DNA from 4 places in the Paenibacillus beijingensis genome. Region 4 is predicted to be linked to each of the others. Evidence: riboswitches for the same ligand, from Rfam matches in the RefSeq annotation. Region 4 holds a riboswitch; each other region holds the start of a gene.
What was found. Region 4 has a riboswitch for glycine ahead of VN24_RS09640 (branched-chain amino acid ABC transporter substrate-binding protein). Riboswitches for the same ligand answer to the same signal wherever they lie in the genome.

Region 1 (2,198 bases), 1.0 Mb from region 4:
GACTGCGTGCCCGTCGTCACCTCTCCGATCAGCCGGTCTTCCGCATAGACGGGGTAATGCGTCCGCGGGATACCGCGGTCGACCATTTCAATGCCCACCAGCTTGCGCGGAAGTCCTTCTTCTCGCTGTTTCATAAGGGCATCGCGACCGATAAAATCCCCTTTGGCCAGCTTGACGAACATGCCTACTCCGGCCTCCAGCGGCGAAATCGATGGCGACAGCTCCTGGCCGTACAGCGGCAGCCTCGCTTCGAACCGCAGCGTGTCGCGCGCGCCGAGACCGGCCGGCACAAGTCCGAACGGTTCGCCGGCGGACATGAGTCCCTTCCATACTTCCGGCGCCCGCTGCGAACGGACATAAATTTCGAATCCGTCTTCACCGGTATATCCGGTTCGGGAAACGAGCGCTTCTACGCCGCACACATCAACATTCCGGACAAAATGAAACGGGAGCAGCGAGCCGCAATCCGCGCCGGCCGCCTTCGCCATGATCTCTGCGGCGCGGGGGCCCTGGAGCGCGATCAGCGCCGTTTCGGCCGACACATCCTCCAGCGTCACCCCGTCGATCAGATGTTCCTGCAGCCACGCAAAATCTTTGTCGATGTTCGAGGCGTTTACGACAAGCATGTATGAGCCGGGGGTCAGCCGGTAGACAAGCAGGTCGTCAACGACGCCGCCGTCCGGGTGACACATAAGCGTATATTGGGCCTGCCCGTCGGAAAGCTTGGACACGTCATTAGTCGTCATCCGCTGCAAAAACGTCTCCGCCTCCGGGCCGGTCACATTGAATTCGCCCATATGGGACACGTCAAACAAGCCGGCCTGCCGTCTGACGGCTTCATGCTCTTTTTGAATACCGGAAAACTGCACGGGAAGCTCCCAGCCGCCAAAATCGATGCATCGTGCCCCTTTGCAATCGGCATAAAGCGGAAAAATAGGGGTTCTTTTAAGCGGTTGAACCATCTTTACTCACCATCTCCTCAAAATTAAAAACTCCATAACTGTATGGTGGACAACTGAACCGCTATTAACTCCCTTAAATCAAAATGCAAAAAAGGACAACGCGCGAAAGGGACTAACGCAAGCAGCCTCCCGGCTGCTGTCATTCCCGTTTCGCTCTGTCCTTTGTACCTGAGAGTTACCCCGCCCCATGCGGGTTTCCCCTTGGGTGACGCGCCGTCTGCCGCTCCAAAACCGCTGCAGCGTGAAGGCCGTTCTCTCCAGAGGTGCGTCCCGTAAAGGTCCTTTTGCCTGAGAGATTCACCTTAAGTAGGTTTACTCCTTCGGCGCCGCCGCATGTTCCGGTCAGTCTCTCCCATTACGTTCATCCGCATATTCGGTTATCTAACTCCTTTTTACATGATGGGACATGCCTATGTCAACTTTTTTTATTTTTCCTCGATTTTTGTCATCTATATTGACATGAAATCAAGACCTGCTTTACGCTAAGGGTATCAAATAAGCAGCGAATGACGAATGACGGGAGAGACTTGCGGATAAAATAACCGCATGCACCGAAGGAGCAAGTCGCACGGATAGCCGTCCGGCGATCAATCTCTCAGGTAAACGAACCGCCTTCCGACGCATCTCTGGAGAGAGCTTCACAGGCCGCCAAAGGGGTAAGGACCGCATAATCGCGGTTTAAACTTTCAGGTACCCGGGACAGAGCAACATGGCATCAGGCCGGTTCTCTGTCTTTTTTTGCGAAAAAAGCGATCTACAATTATTTAGCGGAGAGGATGTTGAAGCATGAGCGAAATTAGACAAGGGCTCGGTTATACGGAGGAACATGAATGGGCGGCTGCGGCAGGCGGCAGTATCGTGCGGATCGGGATCACCGACCATGCGCAGAGCCAGCTTGGCGATATCGTGTTCGTGGAATTCCCGGAAGTCGGAGCCGAAGTGGAGATGAATCAGCCGATGGGGACGATCGAATCGGTAAAAACGGTTTCCGATCTGTTCAGTCCGCTTACCGGCAAAGTAACGAAAGTGAACGAAGCGCTGATCGACAGCCCCGAGCTCGTCAACGAAAGTCCGTATGAAAACGGCTGGATCGTGGAAATCGAAGTGGAAGGCGGCGGCGAAGAAGCCGTCAGCAGCTTAATGGATGCCGACGCGTACCGAAAGCTGACGGAATAGAGTGTTGTATCCGGGGAGTTAGGGTGGAGCGCCCATGACCGCAAAAAAATTTTTGCAAAA
Region 2 (2,198 bases), 520 kb from region 4:
GTTCCCGAAATCTTCCGGAGTGAACGGCTGGACGGACGGCATTTCTTCCGTCTCGCCGTGACGGGCGATCTGTTCGACTTCGACAGGTATGGGCCGATGCTGATAGGAGCCCATGCCGATTCCGTCGAAAATTTGCCTGAAATAAAGCGAGCGGTCCTGATGCCGGAGGATTGGCAGCCGTACTTCTTCCGTCTCATCGGCAAATTCCTTTAAGGGGGAAGTATACGCATATTGATGCGCCATCGGCTGAAGAGGGATGGAAACCCCCGCCATCCGGCCGATCTTTGGTCCCCACATGCCTGCGCAGCAAAGCACAACATCGGCTTCATAGATACGGTCGTTTGTTTTTACCGCCGTAACCCGGCCATCTGCAACCTCGATGCCGGTAACTTCGATATTTCCGTAAAACTCGGCCCCCCGTTCCTTCGCATATCGGGCCATTACCTGTACGGCACGGAGAGGTTTGGCGATTCCGTCTGTAGCCACATGCAATCCTCCGTAAACTCTGGAAGGATCCAGCAGCGGAAAATGTCCAGCGCACTGTTCCGGCGTAAGGAGCGAAGCTTCTATCCCCCATGAGACGGCCAGTCCGCGCTTGCGCTTGAGCTCTTCCCATCGTTCTGGCGTGGCCGCCACTTCGAGCCCGCCGACCGGATAGAAACACGGCTGGCCGTCAAGGTCGAGGCTCATGAAGCATTTGACGGTTTCGGACGCGAGCCGGGTCATTGTTTTGGATCCGTTCAGTTGAAACACCAAGCCTGGGGCATGGGAGGTCGATCCGCCGGTTTCGAACAACGGCCCCTGTTCCAGCACCGTGATGTTGCGAATTCCTTTTTGACTCAAGAAATACGCGGTGCTGCAACCAACCACTCCCGCTCCGATAATGACCACCTTTTGATCTGACAGCAAACTCATTACCTCCTATCCGAATAAGTAAGGCTGTGAAGCTCGGTCATCACTTCCGCTCTATATCGCCTGGAAGTAATCGATCCGAATAGAGAAAAAGGACAGAGAAAGGCCTCGAGACCTTTCTCTGTCCTTTTACCTGAGAGCTTTCCTTTCTCGTCTCCATCAGACGGATCATAAACGAGAAAGGTTTCCCCTTCGGTGGCCAAACGGCACTCTCCAGAGTTGCGTCCGATAATATTCTAGTAACCTGAGAGATTATCCTAAAGGTATTTTTTTAGGACTTGCTCCTTCGGCGCCGGATCGGCTTTTCATATTATCTTCATTCGCAGTATGTTAAGTATATTTTTATTTTATTTAAAAAACTAAATCTAGTCAATCCTTATGTCACATTTGATCACATTATGTCACACTTTGTCTAAACTTTCGTAACACGTTACGTTATTATTTATATCATCATTCGAGAGGTATTGACCCGTAATTAGGTGAACCGTTGCCGGGTTTCATTATCTTTGCAGGTTCCAGCTGTCAGCGGCATACTTCTCTTGAGCCAGGCGCCTCACCAGATCCGTCTCGTATTCGGTGAGCTCCCCGGTAACAAGATCTGTGCCCAGTCCTGCCGAGAATCCGGACCGGAAAGACTGCTCCAGATCCCGCATCGTCGCAATCGGCAGGCCTTTATGACGAAGGCATGAATTAATGGCCACCGCTTTGCGTTCAAAAACCTTCTTCATTCGGCATTTGTCGGACGGCTCGCGGAAACGGAGAACCTCGAACAGCGTATCCACGTCTAGCTCCAGCAGGATCGAGCCGTGCTGAAGGATAACTCCCTTGGAACGCATCTGCGCGCTGCCCGCAATTTTTCTTCCTTCGACGACGAGCTCGTATTTGGAAGGCGAATCGAAACAAGCCGCGGACATCGGCCCGCCCGGGGAAGATGCGGCCCCATTGCCCGCCGGCACGTCCAGTCCCGTCATCCTGGCGTCTAGACCGAGCTTGCGAAAGCCGAGCAGCAGCCCCATGCTCAGCACGCGATAAGCTTCCGTTACGCTCGCCGGGATGCCGGGATAATTCTCCGGGACGATAAGGCTGTAGGTAAGCTCGTTATCATGCAGTACCGCCCGTCCCCCGGTCGCCCGCCGGACAAAGCCGAGGCCGCGCTCGCGAAGCGCCCCGAAGTCGATCTCCTTGCTCGGCTGAAAATAGCCGATGGACACGGAAGCGGGGTTCCAGCCGTAGAAGCGGACGGTCGGCGGCACAAGCCCCTTTTCTTGCGCGGCGAGTATCGCTTC
Region 3 (2,198 bases), 520 kb from region 4:
GATTTATTTGGGGTTGTTTCATTCCTTTATTTCCCTTGTGAAGAGCGGAAAAGACGCCGCAAGTGCGGCCGTTTGCTCTCTGACCTTTGCTGCCGTGAACGGATCGTTGCGGTGCTTCAGCGCATCCGCGATACAGCGGCCGAGCTGCTTCATCTCCTTCTCCCCCATACCCCGGGTCGTCAGCGCCGGCGTACCGATGCGGATGCCGCTTGTGACGAACGGACTTGCCGTTTCACCGGGAATTGTGTTTTTGTTGACGGTGATGCCGACCTGCCCGAGCAGCGCTTCCGCTTCCTTCCCGGTCAGCCCCCACGGACGGACGTCGATCAGCAGAAGATGATTGTCGGTCCCGCCCGATACGAGCGTCGCCCCTTCCTCTGTCAGCGTCTGTGCCAATGTGCCGGCGTTGCTGACAACCCTCTTGGCGTATGCCGTAAAGGAAGGCTCAAGCGCCTCTCGGAAGCAAACGGCCTTCGCCGCTATGACGTGCATGAGCGGACCGCCTTGGATACCGGGAAAAATGGCCTTGTTCAGCCCTTTGGCCATATCCTCGTCGTCGGTCAGCAAAAGCCCCCCGCGCGGCCCGCGCAGCGTCTTGTGCGTCGTGCTCGTCACAACGTCGGCGTGCGGGAACGGAGACGGATGCAGGCCAGCCGCCACCAATCCGGCTATGTGCGCCATGTCAACCATCAGTTTCGCGTGGACAAGATCGGCGATCTCCTTGAATTTGGCGAAGTCGATCAGGCGGGGATAGGCGCTCGCCCCGGCGATGATAAGGCGGGGCTTCTCCTTTCGGGCGATCGCTTCGACCTGATCGTAATCGATGCGATGGGTGATCTCGTCGACGCCGTAGGACACGACGTCGAACCATTTGCCCGAAAGGCTGACCGGACTGCCGTGCGTCAGATGTCCTCCCTGGTAGAGGTTCATGCCCATCAGCTTGTCTCCGGGCTCAAGAAGATGAAACAGAACTGCGGTATTCGCCTGCGCCCCGGAATGCGGCTGGACGTTGGCGTAGGCTGCGCCGAACAGCGCCTTGGCCCGTTCGATCGCAAGCGTTTCCGCTTCGTCCACATACTCGCAGCCTCCGTAATACCGTTTGCCGGGATAACCCTCGGCATATTTGTTCGTCAGCTCGGACCCCATCGCTTCCATGACTTCCGGACTGACAATATTCTCCGAGGCAATCAACTCCAGCGTCTTCAATTGTCTTTCGCGCTCGCGGTTAACGGCCGCATGGATATCAGGATCGTACGTTTGCAAACTCAAAAGTGCCACCTCCACATGGTGTTTCAAATGTAAAAAAAAGGACAGAGAACCGGCTTGTCGCCGTGTTCTCTGTCCGGGTACCTGAGAGTTTAAGCGGTTCTTAAACCGCTGTTACCCCTTTGGTGGCTGTTCGCTCTCTCCAGAGTTGCGTCGGATGGCGGTTCTTTTTACCTGAGAGATTAATCGTCCGGCTGGCTGGCCGTCGACTTGCTCCTTCGGTGCCTGGCGATCCTAGATTGTCCGCCCGGTCTCTCCCTGCCATCGTCATCCGCTTATTTCAAAATTGTTTGACGCACTTAGAGTAATCGACACTCCGTTTACATGTCAAGATACCTCACAATAAAATTTCGCAAATAGGAAATATATATTGACATACCCCTCGGAAGTCAGGTATTAATAAACTATATAATCATGCGGATGATGGTAACGGGAGAGATTGCCCAAGTCAGCTGACAGGGCGGCGCCGAAGGAGTAAGCCTGATGCAGGTGAATCTCTCAGGCAAAAGGACCTTTACCGGACGCGCCTCTGGAGAGAACGTTCGGAACGCGAAAGGCGTGCCCGTCGTCACCCAAGGGGAAACCCGGGCAATCATTTCAAGTTCGGGGTAACTCTCAGGTACAAAGGACAGAGCGAAGAGGAAACGGAAAGCGGCATTCACGCTGCGGACGTTCAGCCTTTTTGCTGCTGTCCTTTATTGCGTTTAATGGGTTTTCACGTTACCTGAGGAGGAGAGAAGGATGACTAAACTTAAACGAACCCCGCTTTACCCGCTCTACGCCGATTATCCCGGCGTCCGATGCATCGACTTCGGCGGCTGGGAGCTTCCCGTTCAATTCTCGGGCATTCAGAAGGAGCATGACGCCGTGCGGCAGCAGGCCGGTCTGTTCGATGTCTCCCACATGGGGGAGATCAAGGTGACCGGGCAATT
Region 4 (2,198 bases):
CTCGATGTCACGAAAGGGACGCCGGTCACCCTGACGGCGGAAGGTCCGGACGAAGAACGAGCCGTCGAGGAACTGGCGGTCTTGTTTGACCATTATGAGTAGAGGCTGCCCGTCCTGCGGAATAATCAGCAATCAAGGCAGACCCCTCCCGGCTTGTGCCGGACGTCAAAACGTCCGCCGGCCCGGAGGGGTTTTTGTCGATTTTGAACGCCCGCTGAACGAATGGCAGGGCGCTTCAATTTGAGAATGCGCTTACATACCTTTATTTTAGCTGTATCGCGTATTTGTTTCGTGTTATCAAACCAAACACGAATGTAACACCAAAAAAATAAACGTTGACAAACCTCTTTTCATTCATGTAATAATGTAAAAAAAAGGACAATTTGATATGTGGATGAAGGTTTTGGGAGAGATTACTTTACATTAAAGTAACGCCGAAGGAATAAGCCCGGTCAGGGTGAAGATCTCAGGCAAAAGGACCAATACCGGACACACCTCTGGAGAGAACCCGTCAGGGTCGCCGAAGGAGAAACTTTGGATGGAGGACAATCTTCCGAAGGTAACTCTCAGGTACAAAGGACAGGGGGTAAAGAAACGGCGGGCACCCCTCATATCCGTTTCTTTATTCGTTGTTTTTTTACTTTTTACACAAATTTGATACATAACCGGGGTGATTTTAAGAGGGCGGATCTTACGCGATCAGAAGGTGAAGATGGAGATTAGAAACGTAACAAACGCATATCATCATGATTCAATCCGAAAAGCTTGTCCCGACAAATGAGAACAATCGAGGAGGGTTTTTATGAACATGAAAAAAAGTTTTGCGGTGATGTTAATCTCTACCATGATGATCGCGCTGTTGGTGGCATGCGGCTCGTCCGGTTCGTCCGGCTCGACCGAAAACACCTCGGCATCCGGCGGCTCGTCCGATAAAAAAACCGTGATTAAGATTGCGACCCAATCTCCTCTGTCCGGAGGCAGCGCCGTTCAAGGCGAGGCCATCAAGCTGGGCGCGCAATTTGCGCTTGAAGAGCATAAAGCGGAGTTTGAAAAGCTTGGCTTCGATCTGCAGCTGGCGCCTTACGACGATCAAGGGGATCCGAAAAAAGGAGTGGCGAACGCGGAATTGATCGGCGCTGACACCAGCATCCTCGCCGTCGTCGGCCATATGAACTCCGGGGTCGCGATTCCATCCTCCGTTGTCTACGAAAAGTATAATATTCCCATGGTTTCCCCCTCCAATACGGCGACCGAAGTGACGGACCGCAATTTGAAAGCCGTCAACCGGATTGTCGCCCGTGATGACTTCCAAGGCCCGGCCGCGGCTCAATATGCGGTTAATACGGTCGGCGCCAAAAACGTGTTTATTATCCAGGACAAGACGGCATACGGCCAAGGGCTCGCGGATGCGTTCAGAGGCGAGGTCGAGAAGCTGGGCGCAGCCGTTGCCGGCTACGAAGGGATTACGGTCGGCGAGAAGGACTTCAACGGCGTGCTCAACCAGGTGCTCAGCAAAAAGCCGGACTTCATCTTCTTCGGCGGCGTATATGCGGAAGGCGGCTTGATCGTCAAGCAAGCGCGAGAGAAAGGCATCACCGCTCCGTTTATGGGCGGGGACGCGATTGACTCGTCGGGTATGATTGACATCGCGGGCGACAGCTCGAAAGGCGTTCTGTACACTTCGGTTGCGACCGATATTACGAAATCCGATAACGGTAAGAAATGGGCCGACGATTACAAAGCGAAATTCGGAAAAAGCGTCGACGCTTATTCCGCTTACGCTTACGATTGCATGAGCCTCATTCTGAGCGGGTTAAAAAGCGCCGTAGACGCAAACGGCGGCAAGCTTCCTTCGCGTGAACAAGTTCGCGACGCGGTGCGCGCAACGAAAGATTACGAAGGCCTTGCGACCAAAGTAACGTTTGACGGCAAGGGCGACAACGATTTCGCCAAAGTGTTCGTGTACGAATACAAAGAGGCCACTTACCCGGGTTCCCTTATCTCCGAAGTAGCCAAGTAACGTCGTAACGTCAATATTTGATCATATGCAAAAGAGGTATGTGCTTAATGTACCTCTTTTGCCATTTTTATCAATGAAGGGGTTATGCCATGTTCTCCAGCATTATCCAGACGCTGCCTCAGGTATTGATCGACGGCATTACGCTAGGCGCCGTCTATGCCGTCATCGCAATCGGCTA

Region 1: it holds a riboswitch for glycine, as region 4 does, so the genes downstream of both, gcvT (glycine cleavage system aminomethyltransferase GcvT) here and VN24_RS09640 (branched-chain amino acid ABC transporter substrate-binding protein) in region 4, are expected to answer to the same signal.
Region 2: it holds a riboswitch for glycine, as region 4 does, so the genes downstream of both, VN24_RS07415 (GcvT family protein) here and VN24_RS09640 (branched-chain amino acid ABC transporter substrate-binding protein) in region 4, are expected to answer to the same signal.
Region 3: it holds a riboswitch for glycine, as region 4 does, so the genes downstream of both, VN24_RS07455 (serine hydroxymethyltransferase) here and VN24_RS09640 (branched-chain amino acid ABC transporter substrate-binding protein) in region 4, are expected to answer to the same signal.

What each region holds. Positions count from the first base shown of each region.
Region 1 is NZ_CP011058.1:1,147,060-1,149,257, reverse strand. Features, by position in the region: gene gcvT (glycine cleavage system aminomethyltransferase GcvT) at 1-962, opposite strand, end outside; glycine riboswitch at 1,116-1,225, opposite strand; glycine riboswitch at 1,229-1,327, opposite strand; glycine riboswitch at 1,470-1,583, shown strand; gene gcvH (glycine cleavage system protein GcvH) at 1,749-2,138, shown strand.
Region 2 is NZ_CP011058.1:1,641,594-1,643,791, forward strand. Features, by position in the region: gene VN24_RS07415 (GcvT family protein) at 1-909, opposite strand, end outside; glycine riboswitch at 1,024-1,139, opposite strand; gene VN24_RS07425 (lipoate--protein ligase family protein) at 1,413-2,198, opposite strand, start outside.
Region 3 is NZ_CP011058.1:1,648,228-1,650,425, forward strand. Features, by position in the region: gene VN24_RS07455 (serine hydroxymethyltransferase) at 19-1,269, opposite strand; glycine riboswitch at 1,418-1,537, opposite strand; glycine riboswitch at 1,687-1,790, shown strand; glycine riboswitch at 1,794-1,900, shown strand; gene gcvT (glycine cleavage system aminomethyltransferase GcvT) at 2,008-2,198, shown strand, end outside.
Region 4 is NZ_CP011058.1:2,164,252-2,166,449, reverse strand. Features, by position in the region: gene VN24_RS09645 (HPr family phosphocarrier protein) at 1-102, shown strand, start outside; glycine riboswitch at 395-492, shown strand; gene VN24_RS09640 (branched-chain amino acid ABC transporter substrate-binding protein) at 809-2,020, shown strand; gene VN24_RS09635 (branched-chain amino acid ABC transporter permease) at 2,110-2,198, shown strand, end outside.